4 regions of the Streptomyces sp. NPDC013317 genome follow, and region 4 is predicted to be linked to each of the others. Evidence: riboswitches for the same ligand, from Rfam matches in the RefSeq annotation. Region 4 holds a riboswitch; each other region holds the start of a gene.
The links. A riboswitch is a leader RNA that binds a small molecule or an ion and turns the genes downstream of it on or off. The one in region 4 is predicted to bind cobalamin.

Region 1 (4,619 bases), on a different contig from region 4:
GGCGACGAGCTCGCGGACGGTCAGCTCGAACTCGGTGGCGCCCTCCTGCGGGACGACTCCGATCCGGCGGGCGCGCGCCCTGGGGCCGAGGGCGGTCAGGTCGTCGCCGTCGAGGAGGGCGCGGCCCGCGGTGGGGGTGAGGGTGCCGTAGACGCAGCGCAGGAGGGTGGTCTTGCCGCTGCCGTTGGGGCCGACGAGCCCGACGGTCTCGCCGGGGCGGGCGGTGAGGTCGGCGTCGCGCAGTCGCGTCCCGTACGAGAGTCGCTGGAGGCGCAGTTCGGTCATACCGGGCTCCCTTCCGCGCGGCGGCGCATGAGCCAGAGGAAGAACGGACCGCCGGTGAGGGCGGTGAGGACGCCGACGGGGATGTCCTGGGGCGCGGCGACGGTACGGGCGGCGAGGTCGGCGAGGATCAGGGCGAGCGCGCCGCCGAGCGCGGCGACCGGCAGGAGGCGGCGGTGCGGCGCGCCGACGGCCATGCGGGCGGCGTGCGGGACCATCAGGCCGACGAAGCCGACGGCTCCGCTGACGGAGACCATGACGGCGGTGACGAGGGAGGCCAGGACGAAGACGACGGCGCGGAAGCGGGCGGTGTCCAGGCCGAGGACGGTCGCGCCCTCCTCGCCGACGAGGAGCAGGTCCAGGGGGCGGGCGAGGGTGAGCAGGGCGGCGACGCCGAGGACGAGGACGGCGGCGGGCAGGGCGAGGGTGTCCCAGCGGGCGCTGCCGAGGCCGCCGAGGGACCAGAACATCGCCTCCTGGAAGTGTTCGGGGCGGCCCGCGAGGACGAGGAGCAGGGTGGTCAGCGCGGAGAGGATGTACGAGACGGCGACGCCGGCGAGGACGAGCCGGGAGCCGGTCATCGTGGAGCCGCGGCGGGCGAGCGCGTAGACGAGGACCAGGGCGAGCAGGGCGCCGGCGAAGGCCCCGGCGGGCATGGCGACGGTGGTGGTGATCCCGCCGCCGACGCCGAGGACGAGCACGAGGACGGCCCCGGTGGACGCTCCCGAGGAGATGCCCAGGAGGAAGGGGTCGGCGAGGCGGTTGCGGACGAGGGCCTGGAGGACGGCGCCGACGACGGCGAGCCCGGCGCCGACGACCGCGCCGAGCAGGACGCGCGGCAGCCGGACGTCGAGCACGATCGTGCGGTACGGGGAGGGGGCGGCGCGGCCGGTGAGGATCTCGGTGACCGCGCCCACGGGTATCCGTACCGACCCGAGTGCGACCCCGGCGACGACGGCTGCCGCGAGCGCGGCGACCAGCCCCCCGAGGACGAGTGCGAACCGCCCGCGCCCGGCCGGCGCCGGAGCGGCCGGGGCCCGGCCCTCGGGGGCCGTGTCCCGTTCCGCTCCGGCGGCCGGGGACGGGGGCGGGGACGAGGTGGCGGTCATCGGGTCGGGTGGAGCTGGGTGGCGAGCTTCTCGATCGCCGCGGGGACCCGGACACCGAGGACGGCGTCGGAGAGCGGCAGGACGGCGAAGCGGCGGTTCTTGACCGCCGGGACGTCCTGGAGGGCCGGGTCGTCGAGGAGGCGCTTCTTCTTCTGTTCGACGGTCGTGGAGCCGTAGTCGTAGATGACGATCACCTCCGGCTTGCGGGCGACGACCTGCTCCCAGGTCGCGTCCCCGAAGGGCTTGCCGAGGTCGGCGAAGACGTTCCGGCCGCCCGCGAGGGAGATCAGCTCGTTGCCGATTCCCTTGCCTCCGGCGGTGAACGCGGTCTTGTCGCCGCTGTCGTAGACGAACACCGGGACAGGGGTGACCCCGTCGAGCCTCTGCCCGGTCGCCGTGACCGTCTTCTTCGCCCCGGCCGTCCACTCCGTGCCGCGTTCGGGGACGCCGAAGGTCCGGGCCACCTCGTCGACCTCGCGGTACAGGTCGGCGAGGGAGGAGGCGCCGGAGGGGCAGTACTCCATGTTCAGGCGGGTGTTGACGCCCGCCGCCTTCAGGTCGTCCCGGGCGCGTCCGGCCTTCGCGTCGAAGGCGCTGGAGTAGCCGCCGTAGACGAAGTCGGGGTTCGCGGCGAGCAGGGCCTCCTTGGAGGGGTACTCCTTGGCGAGGACCGGCAATGAGTCGTACGCCTTCTTGTACGCGGGCAGGATCCGGTCGTCGAGGTAGGCCGTGCCGACGAGGGACTTCTCCAGGCCGAGGGCGAGCATCACCTCGGTGACGTGCTGGTTCATGGTGACGACCCGCTGCGGCGGTGCCTGGTAGGTCGTCTTCACACCGCAGTTGGAGACGGTGTACGGGAACCCCGGTGCGGCCTTGGCGGCGGGGGCGTCCTTCTCAGCGGGGGCCGCGCAGGCCGCGAGCAGCGGGACGAGGGCGGCGGCGGGCAGCAGGGTACGACGGGGCCAGGTCATGGCGGACGAGCCTCCTCCGGGGATTTCCACGTCCCCAGTCGGTGGTGAGAGGCGGCAGGTCAGTTCCTGGCTTCCGGCCCCCGGAGGGGCCGGTCACAGTGGCGGGACCGTGCCGGATTCGCACCGGCTTCCTGGGTCCTGCCGCCCTGATGGTCGCGTCAGTGTCTCAGACGCCGTACTCCTCGACGACCTTCACGTCCTCCTCGGTCACGACGCCCTCGACGATCCGGTAGGAGCGGAACTGGAAGGGGCCCGCGCCGTCGGTGTCGGCGGTGGAGACGAGGACGTAGTGCGCGCCGGGCTCGTTGGCGTACGTGATGTCGGTACGGGACGGGTAGGCCTCGGTGGCGGTGTGCGAGTGGTAGACGATCACGGGCTCCTCGTCCCGGTCGTCCATCTCGCGGTAGAGCTTGAGGAGGTCGGCGGAGTCGAACTCGTAGAACGTGGGCGAGCGCGCCGCGTTCAGCATCGGGATGAACCGCTCGGGGCGGCCGCTGCCGGCGGGACCCGCGACCACGCCGCAGGCCTCGTCGGGGTGGTCCGCGCGGGAGTGTTCCACGATCTGGTCGTACAGGGCCCGGGTGATGGTCAGCATGTCCGACAGGATAAGCAGAGGGGCCGCTCCGTACCGAGGAGTGGTACGGAGCGGCCCGAATGCTGGACAGGCCGGGTCAGGAGCGCTTGGCGAAGGCCGCGCCCTCCGGGTTGCGGGCCTTCAGGACCAGGTAGGAGACCCCGAGGATCAGGCCCCACAGCGGCGCGCAGTAGAGCGAGATCCGGGCGTCCTTGTCGATGCCCATCAGCACGATGACCATGCCGATGAAGGCGAGGGCGAAGAGGCTGCACCAGATGCCGCCGGGCGCCTTGAAGGACGACTGGGGCAGCTCGCCGCGGTCGGCCTTGCGACGGAAGCGGACCTGGCAGACCAGGATCATGATCCAGGCCCACATGCCGGAGATGGTGGCGAAGGAGACGACGTAGTTGAAGGCGTCGCCGGGCCACTGGTAGTTGATCCAGACGCCCACCATCATCAGGCCGGCCGAGAACGAGGTGCCGACCAGCGGCAGACCGTTCTTGGTGAGCTTGGTGAAGAACTTCGGGCCCTGGCCGTTGAGCGCGAGGTCGCGCAGCATGCGGCCGGTGGAGTACATGCCCGAGTTGCAGGAGGAGAGCGCGGCGGTCAGGACGACGAAGTTCACGATCGCGGCGCCGACGCCGAGGCCCATCTTCTCGAAGGCCGCGACGAACGGGGATACGCCCGGCTGGAAGTGGGTCCACGGGACGACCGACAGGATCATGATCAGCGCGCCGACGTAGAAGACGGCGATGCGCCACGGCACGGTGTTGATGGCCTTGGGCAGGACGGTCTTCGGGTCCTTGGACTCGCCCGCCGTGACGCCGACCAGCTCGACGGCGAGGAAGGCGAACATGACCATCTGCAGGGTCATCAGGGTGGAGCCGATGCCCTTGGGGAAGAAGCCGCCCTCGGACCACAGCAGGGTCATGGAGGCGGTGTCACCGGCGTCGGAGAAGCCGATGGTGAGGATGCCGGCGCAGATGAGGATCATGCCGACGATCGCGGTGACCTTGACCATCGAGAACCAGAACTCGAGCTCGCCGAAGAGCTTGACGGAGATCAGGTTCGCGAGGAACAGCACGACCGTGAAGATCAGGGCGAACACCCATTGCGGCTGATTGAGCACGCCGTCGGTGTTCTTGGTCCAGTACTGCATGTACTCGGAGGCGGCGGTCACTTCGGTGATGCCGGTGACGACCCAGAAGAGCCAGTACGTCCAGCCGGTCACGAAGCCCGCGAAGGGGCCGATGAACTCCCGCGCGTACTCCGAGAAGGAGCCGGACACGGGGCGGTACATGAGGAGCTCGCCGAGCGCCCGCATGATGAAGAAGATGACGAGGCCCGCGATGGCGTACGCGAGGATCAGGCTGGGCCCCGCTTTGGAGATGCCCTTGCCCGCGCCCAGGAAGAGGCCCGTGCCGATGGCGCCGCCGATCGCGATCATCTGGATCTGGCGGGCGCCGAGTGCCCGGTGATAACCCTCGCCGTCGGCGGAGTCCGCGGCCTCACTGCCGTCGTGCTGCTTGTCGACCTGCACTGAGGTCATGGTGGTGCGCCTTTCTCCATGCTGTTCCGCGCCGACTGCGTCTGACTGCGGATCAGGTCCTGATCCCCCCGGATATGGATGGAGTGCTACCGGCGGTCAGCCGGCCGAAGCGCCCCCGGGAACAGGGGTGGCGT
Region 2 (4,619 bases), on a different contig from region 4:
TGCCCGTCGCCCGCACGCTGGTCGGCAACTACGTGACCTCGCTCGACATGGCCGGCTGCTCGGTGACGCTCTGTCAGGCCGACGAGGAGCTGCTCCGGCTCTGGGACGCGCCCGTGCAGACGCCGGCGCTGCGCTGGGGCCGGTGAGCGGGGATGACCGAACCGGAGGAGTTCGACGCCGCGTTCTTCTGTCGCTGGCTGACCGGTGCCGCGGCGGTCGTCGACCGTGAGGCGGAGCGTCTCACCGAGCTCGACTCGGCGATCGGCGACGCGGACCACGGCGCCAATCTGAAGCGGGGGTTCGCCGCCGTGAGGGACATCCTGGAGAAGGATCCACCCGAGACTCCGGGGGCCGTACTCGTGGCCGCGGGGCGGCAGTTGATCTCCACGGTCGGGGGTGCGTCGGGGCCGCTGTACGGGACGCTGCTGCGGCGGACCGGCAAGGCGCTCGGGGATGCCGCATCGGTGACACGGGAGGACCTGGCCGCGGCGCTGGCCGCCGGGGTCGCCGCAGTCGCGCAGCTCGGCGGGGCCCAGGTCGGGGACAAGACCATGCTGGACGCGCTCACCCCCGCGGCCGAGGAGCTCGGCGACTCCTTCGCCGCGGCCCGGGACGCGGCCGAGCGCGGGGCGCTCGCGACCGTCCCGCTCCGGGCGCGCAAGGGCAGGGCGAGCTATCTGGGCGAACGCTCCGTCGGGCACCAGGACCCCGGGGCCACCTCGTCGGCCCTGCTGATCGCCGCGCTCGCGGAGGTGGCCGCCGCATGACGGGCCGGCAGGGCACGGTGGGCATCGTTCTCGTCTCGCACAGCGCGGCCGTGGCCGACGCGGTCGCCGCCCTGGCCCAGGGGCTCGCGGGCGGCGGGGCGACCGCTCCCGTCGCCGCGGCCGGAGGCACTCCCGACGGGGGTCTCGGCACGAGTTCCGAGCGGATCGTCGAGGCGGCGAACGCGGTCGACGGGGGCGCCGGAGTGGCCCTGCTCGTCGACCTCGGCAGCGCCGTCCTGACCGTCAAGGCGCTCCTCGCCGAGGAGGACGAGCTTCCGGACGGCTCACGGCTCGTGGACGCCCCCTTCGTCGAGGGCGCCGTCGCCGCGCTCGTCACGGCGAGCGCCGGCGGGGACCTGGACGCGGTGGTGGCGGCGGCCTCGGAGGCGTACGCGTACCGGAAGGAGTGAGGCGGGGGCGCGGGAGGCGTGCACAGGGGCGACAGGGGTGCGTGGGGCGCGCGGGAGATCCGTCACACACCGTCCGCGGCGCCTCCCGTGTTGTGATGTACCTGGTCAACCCACTAATGTCACAGCGCCTTGGTGTACGGGAAACCGGTGCGGTACCGGTGCGGCCCTCGCCACTGTGATCGGGAAGTCCGGCTCCATCCCTCCGGGGAAGCCACTGGACCGCCGCGGGAGACCGCGGGGGTGTGGGAAGGCGGAGCCGCGGCGGCATGACCCGTCAGCCAGGAGACCGGCCAAGGTGCGTTGTCCATCCACGAGGTGCTGGAGAGGGTCTCCCAACCATGCATATAGCCGAGGGGTATCTGCCCCCTGTGCACGCGGCCGCCTGGGGCGTCGCGTCCGCTCCCTTCGTCGTCCACGGTGTCCGCGCGCTGACCCGTGAGGTCAAGGCCAACCCCGAGTCCACCCTGTTGCTCGGTGCGTCCGGTGCGTTCACCTTCGTTCTGTCCGCGCTCAAGATCCCGTCGGTGACGGGCAGTTGCTCGCACCCGACCGGCACGGGCCTCGGCGCGATCCTGTTCCGGCCGCCGGTGATGGCGGTCCTGGGCACGATCACCCTGCTGTTCCAGGCACTGCTGCTCGCCCACGGCGGGCTCACCACGCTCGGTGCCAACGTCTTCTCCATGGCGATCGTCGGGCCGTGGGCCGGTTTCGGTACGTACTGGCTGCTTCGCCGCTTCGACGTCCCGCTCATGGTGAGCGTGTTCTTCGGCGCGTTCGTCGCCGACCTGTCGACGTACTGCGTGACCAGCGTCCAGCTCGCGCTGGCGTTCCCGGACCCGGGCAGCGGTGTGCTCGGCGCGCTGGCCAAGTTCGGTGGCATCTTCGCCGTCACGCAGCTGCCGCTCGCCGTCAGCGAGGGCCTGCTGACGGTGCTGGTCATGCGGCTGCTCACGCAGTCCAGCAAGGCGGACCTGACCCGCCTCGGGGTGCTGCTCCCGTCCCGTAAGAAGAACGAGAAAGCGGAGGCGAGCGCCTGATGAGCCGGAACGCGAAGATCAACGCACTGCTCCTGCTCGTCGTCGGAGCGCTGGCCGTCCTCCCGCTGGTCCTGGGACTGGGCGACCACAAGGAGGAGCCGTTCACCGGCGCCGACGGTGAGGCAGAGACGGCGATCACGGAGATCGACCCGGACTACGAGCCGTGGTTCTCCCCGCTGTACGAACCCCCGTCCGGCGAGATCGAGTCGGCGCTCTTCTCCCTGCAGGCTGCGCTCGGCGCCGGAGTGCTCGCCTACTACTTCGGCCTGCACAAGGGTCGCAGGCAGGGCGAGGCCCGCGCGCTCGCGAAGTCGCCGAGGTCCGTGCCCGAGCCTGCTTCGGCGCCGGTGTCCACGGCCACGGCCACGGCCACGTCCACGTCCACGTCCGGCGACGAGTAGCCGCCGGTGCTGCCGATCGACGCGGCGGCGCACAGCAGTCGCTGGCGCCGCCGTCACCCGTGCGAGAAAGCGGCACTCGGCTTCGGTCTGACGCTCTGCGCGGTGTGCCTGCCGCCGTGGCCGGGTGCCGTGCTGGTCGCGGTGGCCACCCTGGCCGTCCTTCTCGGGCCGGCCGGGGTGCCGGGGCGCCAGTTGTGGCGCGCGTTCCGCATCCCGCTGGGCTTCTGTGTGACGGGAGCGGTCCCGCTGCTCCTCGAGGTGGGCGGGGACCGGGGCCTGGTGGCGCTCGCGCACGACGGGCCCGTGCACGCGGGCGAGTTGCTGCTGCGGACCTCGTCGGCGTCGCTGGGCGTGCTGCTGTTCGCCTTCACGACGCCCGTCTCGGACGTCCTGCCCCGGCTGGTGCGGGCCGGCGTGCCGGCGCCCGTGGTGGATGTGGCGCTCGTGATGTACCGGATCAGCTTCCTTCTTCTGGATGCGATGTCCAAGATCCGGCAGGCGCAGGCGGCCCGGCTCGGCCTGACCACGCGGGCGGCGACCTGGCGTTCCCTCGCCGGGCTCGGCGCCACGGCCTTCGTCCGCGCCTTCGACCGGGCGCAGCGCCTGCAGACGGGCCTGGCCGGCCGGGGTTACGACGGCACGTTGCGGGTCCTGGTGCCCGAGGCCGCGGTCTCGGGCCGCTTCCTGGCGTCGACGGCCGGCCTGCTCGCCGGTCTCGTCGCCCTCACCCTCGTACTGGAAAGGTCCCTGCCGTGAGTCCTGCACCACCTGTCGTGGAACTGGTGAAGGCCACGTTCGCGTACGAGGACGGGCCCGTCGTCCTCGACGGCATCGACTTCGCCGTGCCGGAAGGCCGGGCCATGGCCCTCCTCGGCCGCAACGGCGGCGGCAAGACGACGATGCTGCGGCTGCTGAGCGGAGGGCTGCGCTGCGGGGGCGGCGCGCTCCGGCTGGACGGCGAGGACGTCTCGTACGACCGGAAGGGGCTGACCCGGCTCCGTACGACGGTGCAGCTGGTCGTCCAGGACCCGGACGACCAGCTCTTCGCCGCGTCGGTCGGGCAGGACGTCTCGTTCGGCCCGATGAACCTGGGGCTGCCGGAGGAGGAGGTACGGCTCCGGGTCCGCGAGGCGCTGGAGGCGCTGGACATCGTCGCGCTGGAGGACCGGCCGACCCATCTGCTCTCGTACGGACAGCGCAAGCGGGCCGCGATCGCGGGCGCCGTGGCGATGCGCCCGCGGGTCCTCATCATGGACGAGCCGACGGCCGGGCTCGACCCGCACGGGCAGGAGAGGCTCCTGGAGGTGCTCGCCCGGCTGCGGGACTCGGGCACGACGGTCGTGATGGCGACCCACGACGTCGATCTGGCGCTGCGCTGGGCGGACGAGGCCGCCGTCCTGGCGCCGTCGGGGCTGCGGACGGGCCCCATCGAGGAGCTCCTGGCCGACGACGGGCTGCTCGCCGAGGCCCGGCTGCGCCGCCCCTGGGGCATGGCCGTGACCCGGCTGCTGCGTGCGAACGGTCTGCTCGCCCCGGACGCGGAGGGCCCCCGAACGGCGGAGGACCTGGACGATCTGCTCGCCGCATCCCGAGGAGCGGCGAGCAGGGCGGCCCCCTGACGAGCCCCGGCCGCCCGACGCGGCACGACCGCTCACGGCCCCCGGCGGAACCCCGCCGGGGGCCGTGGCGCGTCGCAACGTCGCGCAGATCACTCCCCCGCCGTTATGCAACTTGTTGCACAACCTCCTGGGCTCGTCTACAACAGTGAGGACGACACTGCGCGAGGAGGCGCCCCCCATGACCTCGACCCCGTACCCGCACCTGCTGAGCCCGCTCGACCTCGGGTTCACCACCCTGCCCAACCGGGTGCTCATGGGTTCCATGCACGTCGGCCTCGAAGAGACCGAGAACGGCTTCGAGCGCATGGCCGCCTTCTACGCGGAGCGTGCCCGCGGCGGGGTCGGCCTCATCGTCACCGGAGGCATCGCGCCCAACGAGGCCGGT
Region 3 (4,619 bases), on a different contig from region 4:
ACGGTAGCCGCCGGGGTGGTCCGTGGTCTCCACCGTGAGCGGGTACATCAGCCGCTCCTCGACGTGGTCCTCGCGGATGTGCTCGGCGGCGATCGAGCGCGCGATGGAGCGGCCGTGGCGGGCGGAGTGGTAGGCGATCACGTCGGCGGAGGCGATCGCCTTCACGGCGGCCACCGTCATCAGGTTCGGGTCGCCGGGGCCGAGGCCGACTCCGTACAGCCTGCCGGGGGTGGTGGCGCTCATGCCTGGATCTCCGCTTCGGTCGCGATGGCGTTGATCGCGGCGGCGGTCATCGCGCTGCCGCCGCGCCGGCCGCGTACGACGAGGTAGTCGAGGCCCAGGGTCTGGTCGGCCAGCGCGTCCTTGGACTCGGCGGCGCCGATGAAGCCGACCGGGATGCCGAGGACGGCCGCCGGGCGTCCGGCGCCCTTCTCGATCATCTCCAGGAGGCGGAAGAGGGCGGTCGGGGCATTGCCGATGGCGACGACCGAGCCTTCGAGGCGGTCGCGCCAGAGTTCGAGCGCGGCGGCGCTGCGGGTCGTGCCGAGCTCGGCGGCGAGCGCGGGCACGGACGGGTCGGAGAGCGTGCACACCACGTCGTTGTCGGCGGGCAGCCGCTTGCGGGTGACGCCGCTGGCGACCATCTGCGCGTCGCAGAGGATGGGCGCGCCGGCGCGCAGGGCGGCGCGGGCGCGGGAGACGACCTCGGGCGAGTACGCGAGGTCGCGGACGAGGTCGACCATGCCGCAGGCGTGGATCATGCGCACCGCGACCTGGCTGACGTCGGCGGGCAGACCCGCCAGATCCGCTTCGGCGCGGATCGTGGCAAAGGACTGGCGGTAGATCTCCGCGCCGTCCTTCTCGTAGTCGAACATCCTGTTGCTCTCGCTCATCTCGTTGGGGTGCGGGCCGCCGCGACGGCGTGGGGAAGGTCTGTACGGGGGGTGGGGCGGCCGTCCACGAGGTAGTGGCCGTCGTCGGTGGCGACGACGTCGACCCAGGCGCGGCCCTGCGGGTGGCCGCACCGACGCTCGCACCCGGAGAAGTGGACGGGGAGACCGCCGCGGCCGGGAGTGGCGTCGGCGCGCACGTCCGCGAGGGACTTGGCGCAGCCGGGGCGCCCGGTGCAGGCGCCGACGCCGACCCAGGGGTCGGCGGGCCGGGTGATGAGGCCGGCCGCGTCGAGCTCCGGCAGTCGCTCGGGGGAGGCCCCGACGACGACGGCACCACGCCAGGGCGTGAGCCGCACCTCGTCGGCGGGCAACAGCGCCCGGAGTTGGGCGGCGGTCAGCCGCCCGAGGGGCGCGAGCACGTGCAGCGCGCGCCCGCCGAGCGCTCCGGGCTCGGGCGGAGCGCGGTGCGGCAGCGGCGGTGCGGGGGTGACGGGGCGGGCGTCGACGCCGGCCCGCGCGAGTGCGGCGGCGAGGTCGAGGAGGCCGGTCTCGGCGTTCGCCGCGCCGGCCCCGTCCTCCGGGCCGTCGGCGCCCGGCAGCCCGTTCGGGCCGGCGGCGTCGGTGGCTTCCGCTTCCGGCGCTCCGGAGCGCGGCAGTTCCTTCACGCGCCACGCGCCGTTTCCGGCGTCCTGTGCGGCCCGCAGGAACGCGTCGGCCGCGGCGAGCGCGGCTCGCGGCGCGTCGGCACCTGCGACGCGGAACGCCTGTCCGCCGACGCACAGCAGGGCGTCGGCGGCGCGCGGCGCGGGGCCGACGCTCCCGCTCGCCGTGGCTCCGCCGGGCGACGGGCTCGTGCCCGTCCGGTCGGCGTCCGGCCGGGGGCCTTCTGCGATCAAGGTCACATCTCCGCCCAGCCCCGCCACGTCGCCGCGGCCGTCGTCCAGGGCGAAGAGGAAGCGGCCCGAGAGGGCCGCCGTCCAGGGGGTCGCGCACAGCAGCGCGTCCAGCTCGCGGGCCCACAACTGGACGTCCGCGTGGCCGAGTCCGTCCAGTGTGGCCGCCGGGGAGGCGACGATGTTGCGGACCCGTTCGTGGGTGGTCGAGGGGAGGAGGCCCGCCTCCGCCAGGCGGTCCGCCAGTTCCGCGCCGCAGCCCTCGCCGAGGCCCCGCAGCTCCACGTTCCCCCGGGACGTGACCGTCACCCGTCCGTCGCCCAGGGACTCCGCCGCCGACGCCAGAACCTGGACCTGACGAGACGTCAACAACCCTGCGGGCAGGCGCAGTCGGGCCAGGCGACCGTCGTCGGCGGGGTGCAGTCGGAGCGCCCCGGGGCAGGCGTCGCCACGGTCCCGTATGAGAGGTTCGCCCTGGTTGGGCGCAGGGGGCGTGGTGGGCGGCATGGCGGCGAGCATACCCACGTGAATCCGGGTGACCCCCCGGGCCGCCGAGCGCACGATCTACTATGCAGATCGGCATGGGGTCCCAGGACCCCGGGGAGGAAGCCCGGTGAGAATCCGGCGCGGTCCCGCCACTGTGAGCCGGGTCCCGGAAGGGGCCGGGTGAGTCAGGAACTCCTGCCGTCCACACGACCACCCGGGGCGCGGACAACCCCGAGGAAGGCCTGCGCACGCATGCGAATTCTGTTGCTGTCGCACTCCGACACCGACCTGCTCAGCGCCCGCGCGGCCGGCGGCCCCGTCGCGTACCGGTTCGCCAACCCCTCCCGCCTCGCCCTGGACGACCTGCCCGGGCTCCTGGACGGCGCCGACCTCGTTCTCGTACGCCTCCTCGGCGGTCTGCGCGCCTGGGAGGACGGCCTGGACGCCCTGCGGGCGACGGAGAAGCCGCTGGTCGTGCTCTCCGGGGAACAGGCTCCCGACGCCCAGCTGATGGAGGCCTCCACCGTCCCTGTCGGCGTCGCCACCGAGGCCCACGCCTACCTCGCGCACGGCGGCCCGGCCAACCTGGAGCAGCTGGCCCGGTTCCTCTCCGACACCGTGCTGCTCACCGGTCACGGCTTCGACGCCCCGGCCGCCGCGCCCACCTGGGGCCCGCTGGAGCGGGAGGCGCGCGCCACCGACGGCCCGACCGTCGCCGTGCTCTACTACCGCGCCCACCACATGAGCGGGAACACCGCCTTCGTCGACTCGCTCTGCGCGGCGATCGAGGACGCGGGCGCGCGTGCCCTGCCGCTGTACGTCGCCTCCCTGCGCGCCCCCGAGCCGGAGCTGCTCGACACCCTTCGTACGGCCGACGCGATCGTCACCACCGTCCTCGCGGCCGGCGGCACCAAGCCCGCCGAGGCGCAGGCGGGCGGGGACGAGGACGCCTGGGACGCGGGCGCGCTCGCCGCCCTCGACGTGCCGATCCTGCAGGCGCTCTGCCTCACCGGCTCGCGCGCCGCCTGGGAGGAGAACGACGAGGGCCTCTCCCCGCTGGACGCCGCGAGCCAGGTCGCCGTGCCCGAGTTCGACGGCCGGCTCATCACCGTCCCGTTCTCCTTCAAGGAGATCGACGAGGACGGACTTCCGGCGTACGTCGCCGACACCGAGCGCGCCGCGCGCGTCGCCGGGATCGCGGTCCGCCACGCCCGCCTGCGGCACATCCCGAACGCCGAGAAGAGGCTCGCGCTGGTCCTCTCCGCGTACCCGACCAAGCACTCCCGGATCGGCAACGCGGTCGGCCTCGACACCCCCGCCTCCGCCGTCGCGCTCCTGCGGCGCCTGCGTGAGGAGGGGTACGACTTCGGCCCGGTCGAGGAGATCCCCGGGCTGGTCTCCGGGGACGGCGACGAGCTGATCTACGCCCTGATCGAGGCCGGTGGCCACGACCAGGACTGGCTGACCGAGGAGCAGCTGGCGAAGAACCCCGTCCGCATCCCGGCCGCCGACTACCGCCGCTGGTACGCGACCCTCCCGGCCGAGCTGCGCGAGGCCGTCGAGGAGCACTGGGGCCCGGCGCCCGGCGAGATGTTCCTCGACCGGTCCCGCAACCCCGAGGGCGACATCGTCCTCGCCGCCCTGCGGCGCGGGAACCTCCTCGTCCTCATCCAGCCGCCGCGCGGCTTCGGCGAGAACCCGATCGCGATCTACCACGACCCCGATCTCCCGCCGTCCCACCACTACCTGGCCGCCTACCGCTGGATCGCGGCGCGCGCCGAGGACGGCGGCTTCGGCGCCGACGCGATGGTCCACCTCGGCAAGCACGGCAACCTGGAGTGGCTGCCCGGCAAGAACGCCGGCCTGTCCGCCGCCTGCGGACCGGACGCGGCGCTCGGCGACATCCCGCTGGTCTACCCGTTCCTGGTCAACGACCCGGGCGAGGGCACGCAGGCCAAGCGTCGCGTGCACGCGACGCTGGTCGACCACCTGGTGCCGCCGATGGCCCGCGCCGACTCGTACGGCGACATCGCCCGCCTGGAGCAGCTGCTCGACGAGTACGCGCAGATCTCCTCCATGGACCCGTCCAAGCTGCCCGCCATCCGCGCGCAGATCTGGACGCTGATCCAGGCGGCGAAGCTCGACCACGACCTGGGCCTGGAGGCCCGACCGGAGGACGACGGCTTCGACGACTTCCTGCTGCACGTCGACGGCTGGCTGTGCGAGGTCAAGGACGCCCAGATCAGGGACGGTCTGCATGTGCTCGGCGGGGCGCCGGCCGGTCCCGAGCGCGTGAACCTGGTGCTCTCGATCCTGCGCGCCCGGCAGATCTGGGGCGGCACGCAGG
Region 4 (4,619 bases):
GAGCAGCAGGCTGTTGCGCATGCCGACCGCGGCGATCCGCTCGCGCAGCGCCGTCCAGCGCTCGGGCCAGTTGAGCTCCACGTCGTAGTGGTCGGGGTGCAGGACACCGCGGGCCGCGCGGGTCTTGTCCCAGGCCGGCACCGGCCCGTTGCGCTCGGCGAGGTCGGCGGACGCCTCGTACGCGGCGAGCATGATCCGCTCGGCGATGCGGGTCGACAGCGCGCGAGCCTCGGGGGAGTCGAAGGGCAGCTTGAGCTGGAAGAAGACGTCCTGGAGGCCCATCGCGCCCAGGCCGACCGGGCGCCAGCGGGCGTTGGAGCGGCCCGCCTGCTCGGTCGGGTAGAAGTTGATGTCGACGACCCGGTCGAGGAAGGTGACGGCCGTACGGACGGTCGCGTCGAGCCGCTCCCAGTCGATGTCCGAACCGACCACGAACGCGCCGAGGTTGACCGAGCCCAGGTTGCAGACGGCCGTCTCGCCGTCGTCCGTGACCTCCAGGATCTCCGTGCAGAGATTGGAGGAGTGGACGGTGTGGCCCGGCTCGGCGGTCTGGTTGGCCGTACGGTTCGAGGCGTCCTTGAAGGTCATCCAACCGTTGCCGGTCTGGGCCAGGGTCCGCATCATCCGGCCGTACAGGTCACGGGCCGGCATGGTCTTGCGGGCCAGGCCCTTCGCCTCGGCGGCGCGGTACGCGGCGTCGAACTCCTCGCCCCACAGGTCGACGAGCTCGGGCACGTCAGCCGGGGAGAAGAGCGACCACTCGGCGTCCGCGTTGACCCGGCGCATGAACTCGTCCGGGATCCAGTGCGCCAGGTTCAGGTTGTGCGTACGCCGGGCGTCCTCACCGGTGTTGTCACGGAGCTCCAGGAACTCCTCGATGTCCGCGTGCCAGGTCTCCAGGTAGACCGCGGCCGCGCCCTTGCGCCGTCCGCCCTGGTTCACGGCCGCCACCGAGGCGTCCAGTGTCTTCAGGAACGGCACGATGCCGTTGGAGTGCCCGTTGGTGCCGCGGATCAGCGAACCGCGGGCGCGGATGCGGGAGTACGACAGGCCGATGCCGCCCGCGTGCTTCGAGAGCCGCGCGACCTGGTGGTACCGGTCGTAGATGGAGTCCAGCTCGTCCAGCGGGGAGTCGAGGAGGTAGCAGGACGACATCTGCGGGTGGCGGGTGCCGGAGTTGAAGAGTGTGGGGGAGGAGGGCAGGTAGTCGAGCCGGCTCATCAGCCCGTACAGCGCGGCGACCTCGTCGAGCGCGCGGGTGGAGTCGTCCTCGGCGAGGCCGCAGGCGACGCGCAGCATGAAGTGCTGCGGGGTCTCGATCACCTGGCGGGTGATCGGGTGACGCAGCAGATAGCGCGAGTAGAGGGTCCGCAGACCGAAGTAGCCGAAGCGGTCGTCCGCGTCCGCGTCGATGAGCGCGTCGAGCCGCTCGGAGTGCCGCCGGACGAACTCGGCCGTACGGTCGGCGATCAGGCCCTCGCGGTGACCGACGGTGACGGACGACGAGAAGGTGACCGAGCCCTGCGAGGCCGCCTCGTCGGCGATGGTGATCGTGAGCAGCCGGGCGGCGAGCCGTGAGTACGCCGGGTCCTCGGCGATCAGACCCGCCGCCGCCTCCGTGGCCAGCTCGCGCAGCTCCGCCTCGTCCGAACCGGCGTTGCGGCCGCGCAGCGCGGCGGCGGCGACCTTGCCGGGGTCGGTGTCGGTGAGGTCGGCGGTGAGGTCGGTCAGGGTCCGCAGAAGCACGGTCCCGGGTCCGTCGCTCTCGTTGCCGTCGCTCTCGATCGCTGCGGCCGGATCGGCGGGCGCGATGGTCACGTGGGGCTCTCCCTCGCTCGGCTCGGGGCCGGCGGAGGGAGGCGGGCGGCGGCCGCACCCGTGGACAGGGGAGGGCCGCGCCACGGCCCACTCCGCGAGGCCCGGACGTCTGTGGCACCCGGAACGGAAGGACCGGGCGCGCCGTCCGCAGGTCTTCGGACTCGGTCCGCGTGCGCAAGCACGCAGAAACCACACCGTTGCGGGACAGTTCCGGATTTCCACCGGATTCCCCTGCGAGGACAGCGAGGATGAGCATACATGTGGGGGGCGCTCCTCGAAGCACCCCCCACATGTTGTGTCGTTGGCGAGTCAGAGCTCCAAGGCGTAGGTGAGCAGGGGGTCCATGTCGGCGAGCGGACTCCAGTCCCGGCCGGGCGTGCGGACGAAGCCCGTTCGCTCGTACATCCGGTGCGCGGCGGCCATCCGGGCCTGGGTGGAGAGCACCACGCGACGGCATCCCCCGGTCTCCCGCGCCCGCTCCACACAGGCCCGTACGAGCGCCTCGCCGACGCCCCGGCCCCGCGCCTCCTTCGCCACGGCGAGCATCCGGAACTCGGCCTCGCCCTCGCCCGCGATGTCGGCCCACTCCTCACCGCCCCGGGCGAAGGTCACCCCGCCGAGGACGGTGCCCGTGCGGTCCACCGCCACCAGCACCTCCGCCTCCGCGACCCGCCGGGGCACGTCCCGCAGCAGGTGGAGGTAGTCGTCCGCCTCGCCGAAGTCGAGGTGTCCGTCGTCGAGGTAGGCGCGCGCGGTGATGTCGCCGAGGGTCTCGTGCTCCTCGGGCCGTACCGCTCTGATGGTGAAGTCCATGGAGGGAAGTCTGCCTCGGGGGCACACGGAAGGGCCCGGGATTTCCTCGCGGAGACCCCGGGCCCTTCGCCGTACCGGAACGGTCAGTGACCGGCGCCGACCTTGGGCAGCGGCTTCACGCCCGCGTCGCCCGCGTCCGCCGTGTAGTCCGACGGAGAGGTCTCGTCGACGCCCTCGGGCGCCTTCACGGCCTTCAGGACGAAGGTCAGGACGACGGTGACGATCACGTTGATCACGAAGGCGGTGAGACCGATGTAGCCGATCTCGCCGATGCCCGGGATCTCGGCGGACGAGCCGCCGAAGTGCTTCTGGGTCGGGCTGGCCACGCCGTACGCCGCCGCCGTGCCGTAGACCATGCCGACGGCCCAGCCGGCGAGCAGTGCCCAGCGGTGGAACCAGCGCGTGAACAGGCCGCCGACCAGCGCCGGGAGGGTCTGCAGGATCCAGATGCCGCCGAGCAGCTGGAAGTTGATCGCGACCGTCTTGTCCATGGTGAGGACGAAGGCGAGCGCGCCGACCTTGACGAGCAGCGACACCAGCTTGGAGACCTTGGTCTCCTGCTCCGGTGTGGCGTCCGGCTTCAGGAAGTCCTTGTAGATGTTGCGGGTGAAGAGGTTGGCGGCGGCGATCGACATGATCGCGGCCGGCACCAGCGCGCCGATGCCGATGGCCGCGAAGGCCACGCCCGCGAACCAGTCGGGGAACATGTTCTCGAAGAGCTGCGGGATCGCGAGCTGGCCGTTGGAGACCTTGACCCCGGCGGCGATCGCCATGAAGCCGAGCAGCGCCAGCAGCCCCAGCATCAGCGAGTAGAGCGGCAGGATCGTGGTGTTGCGGCGGATCACGTCACGGCTGCGCGAGGAGAGCGTCGCCGTGATCGAGTGCGGGTACATGAAGAGCGCGAGCGCCGAGCCGAGCGCCAGCGTCGCGTAGCCCCACTGGCCCATCTCGCCCGGCACCAGCGCACCGCGCGGCTTGTCGGTCGCCGGGTTGATCGTCGCGTACGCCTCGCCGGCCTTGGCGAAGATCTCGTCGAAGCCGCCGAGCTTGATCGGGATGTAGATGATCGCCACCGCGATGACGATGTAGATCAGGGTGTCCTTGACGAAGGCGATGAGCGCCGGGGCGCGCAGACCCGAGGAGTACGTGTACGCCGCGAGGACGCCGAAGGCGATGAGCAGCGGCAGGTCCTTGACGAACCAGTGCGTGGTCTCGCCACCGCCCACGCCCATCACGTCCAGGACGGCCTGGATGCCGACGAGCTGGAGCGCGATGTACGGCATGGTCGCGAGGATGCCGGTGACGGCGACCGCGAGCGAGAGGCCCTTGGAGCCGAAGCGGCCCCGGACGAAGTCCGAGGTCGTCACGTACCCGTGCTTGTGCGACACCGACCAGAGGCGCGGCAGGAAGGTGAAGATCAGCGGGTAGACCAGGATCGTGTACGGCACGGCGAAGAAGCCGGCCGCGCCCGCCGCGTAGATCGCCGCGGGGACGGCGACGAAGGTGTACGCGGTGTAGAGGTCGCCGCCGAGGAGGAACCAGGTCACCCAGGTGCCGAACGAACGGCCGCCGAGGCCCCACTCGTCGAGGCTGTTCTCGTTCTCGGCTCTGCGCCAGCGCGAGGCCAGGAATCCCATGACCGTGACGGCCAGGAAGAAGAAGATGAAGACGGCGAGTGCGACGCCGTTCACGCCGTCCTTCACTGCGACGCACCTTCCTTACGGGCGCGCTGGTCACGCTGCCACAGCTTGTAGGCGACCATAGTGAGCGCGGTCGAGATCAGTACCCAGGCCATCTGGTACCAGTAGAAGAACGGGATGCCGGCGAAGGTCGGCTCGACCTTCGCGTACGAGCTCACCCAGAGCATCGCCACGAACGGCGCGACCAGGCAGAGCGCGACCACCACGCGGATGGGTGTGACGACCGGTTGTTTCCCTTGTGTCACTTCGGACATACGGCGACTCCGTCCCCTCGCTGAACACCATGGA

Region 1: it holds a riboswitch for cobalamin, as region 4 does, so the genes downstream of both, ACZ3IJ_RS29680 (ABC transporter substrate-binding protein) here and ACZ3IJ_RS07210 (ribonucleoside-diphosphate reductase subunit alpha) in region 4, are expected to answer to the same signal.
Region 2: it holds a riboswitch for cobalamin, as region 4 does, so the genes downstream of both, ACZ3IJ_RS11850 (energy-coupling factor ABC transporter permease) here and ACZ3IJ_RS07210 (ribonucleoside-diphosphate reductase subunit alpha) in region 4, are expected to answer to the same signal.
Region 3: it holds a riboswitch for cobalamin, as region 4 does, so the genes downstream of both, cobN (cobaltochelatase subunit CobN) here and ACZ3IJ_RS07210 (ribonucleoside-diphosphate reductase subunit alpha) in region 4, are expected to answer to the same signal.

The regions. Positions count from the first base shown of each region.
Region 1 is NZ_JBVHDX010000014.1:103,564-108,182, reverse strand. It holds gene ACZ3IJ_RS29690 (ABC transporter ATP-binding protein) at 1-285, opposite strand, end outside; gene ACZ3IJ_RS29685 (FecCD family ABC transporter permease) at 282-1,391, opposite strand; gene ACZ3IJ_RS29680 (ABC transporter substrate-binding protein) at 1,388-2,362, opposite strand; adenosylcobalamin (AdoCbl) riboswitch at 2,371-2,521, opposite strand; gene ACZ3IJ_RS29675 (M67 family metallopeptidase) at 2,529-2,957, opposite strand; gene ACZ3IJ_RS29670 (amino acid permease) at 3,034-4,485, opposite strand.
Region 2 is NZ_JBVHDX010000003.1:675,997-680,615, forward strand. It holds gene dhaK (dihydroxyacetone kinase subunit DhaK) at 1-146, shown strand, start outside; gene dhaL (dihydroxyacetone kinase subunit DhaL) at 153-767, shown strand; gene ACZ3IJ_RS11845 (PTS-dependent dihydroxyacetone kinase phosphotransferase subunit DhaM) at 764-1,177, shown strand; cobalamin riboswitch at 1,291-1,486, shown strand; gene ACZ3IJ_RS11850 (energy-coupling factor ABC transporter permease) at 1,516-2,214, shown strand; gene ACZ3IJ_RS11855 (energy-coupling factor ABC transporter substrate-binding protein) at 2,214-2,615, shown strand; gene cbiQ (cobalt ECF transporter T component CbiQ) at 2,622-3,371, shown strand; gene ACZ3IJ_RS11865 (energy-coupling factor ABC transporter ATP-binding protein) at 3,368-4,234, shown strand; gene ACZ3IJ_RS11870 (oxidoreductase) at 4,413-4,619, shown strand, end outside.
Region 3 is NZ_JBVHDX010000008.1:264,746-269,364, reverse strand. It holds gene ACZ3IJ_RS22305 (precorrin-2 C(20)-methyltransferase) at 1-243, opposite strand, end outside; gene ACZ3IJ_RS22300 (precorrin-8X methylmutase) at 240-875, opposite strand; gene ACZ3IJ_RS22295 (cobalamin biosynthesis protein CobG) at 890-2,305, opposite strand; cobalamin riboswitch at 2,351-2,485, shown strand; gene cobN (cobaltochelatase subunit CobN) at 2,525-4,619, shown strand, end outside.
Region 4 is NZ_JBVHDX010000002.1:545,019-549,637, reverse strand. It holds gene ACZ3IJ_RS07210 (ribonucleoside-diphosphate reductase subunit alpha) at 1-1,818, opposite strand, end outside; cobalamin riboswitch at 1,948-2,095, opposite strand; gene ACZ3IJ_RS07205 (GNAT family N-acetyltransferase) at 2,128-2,631, opposite strand; gene mctP (monocarboxylate uptake permease MctP) at 2,715-4,334, opposite strand; gene ACZ3IJ_RS07195 (DUF3311 domain-containing protein) at 4,331-4,585, opposite strand.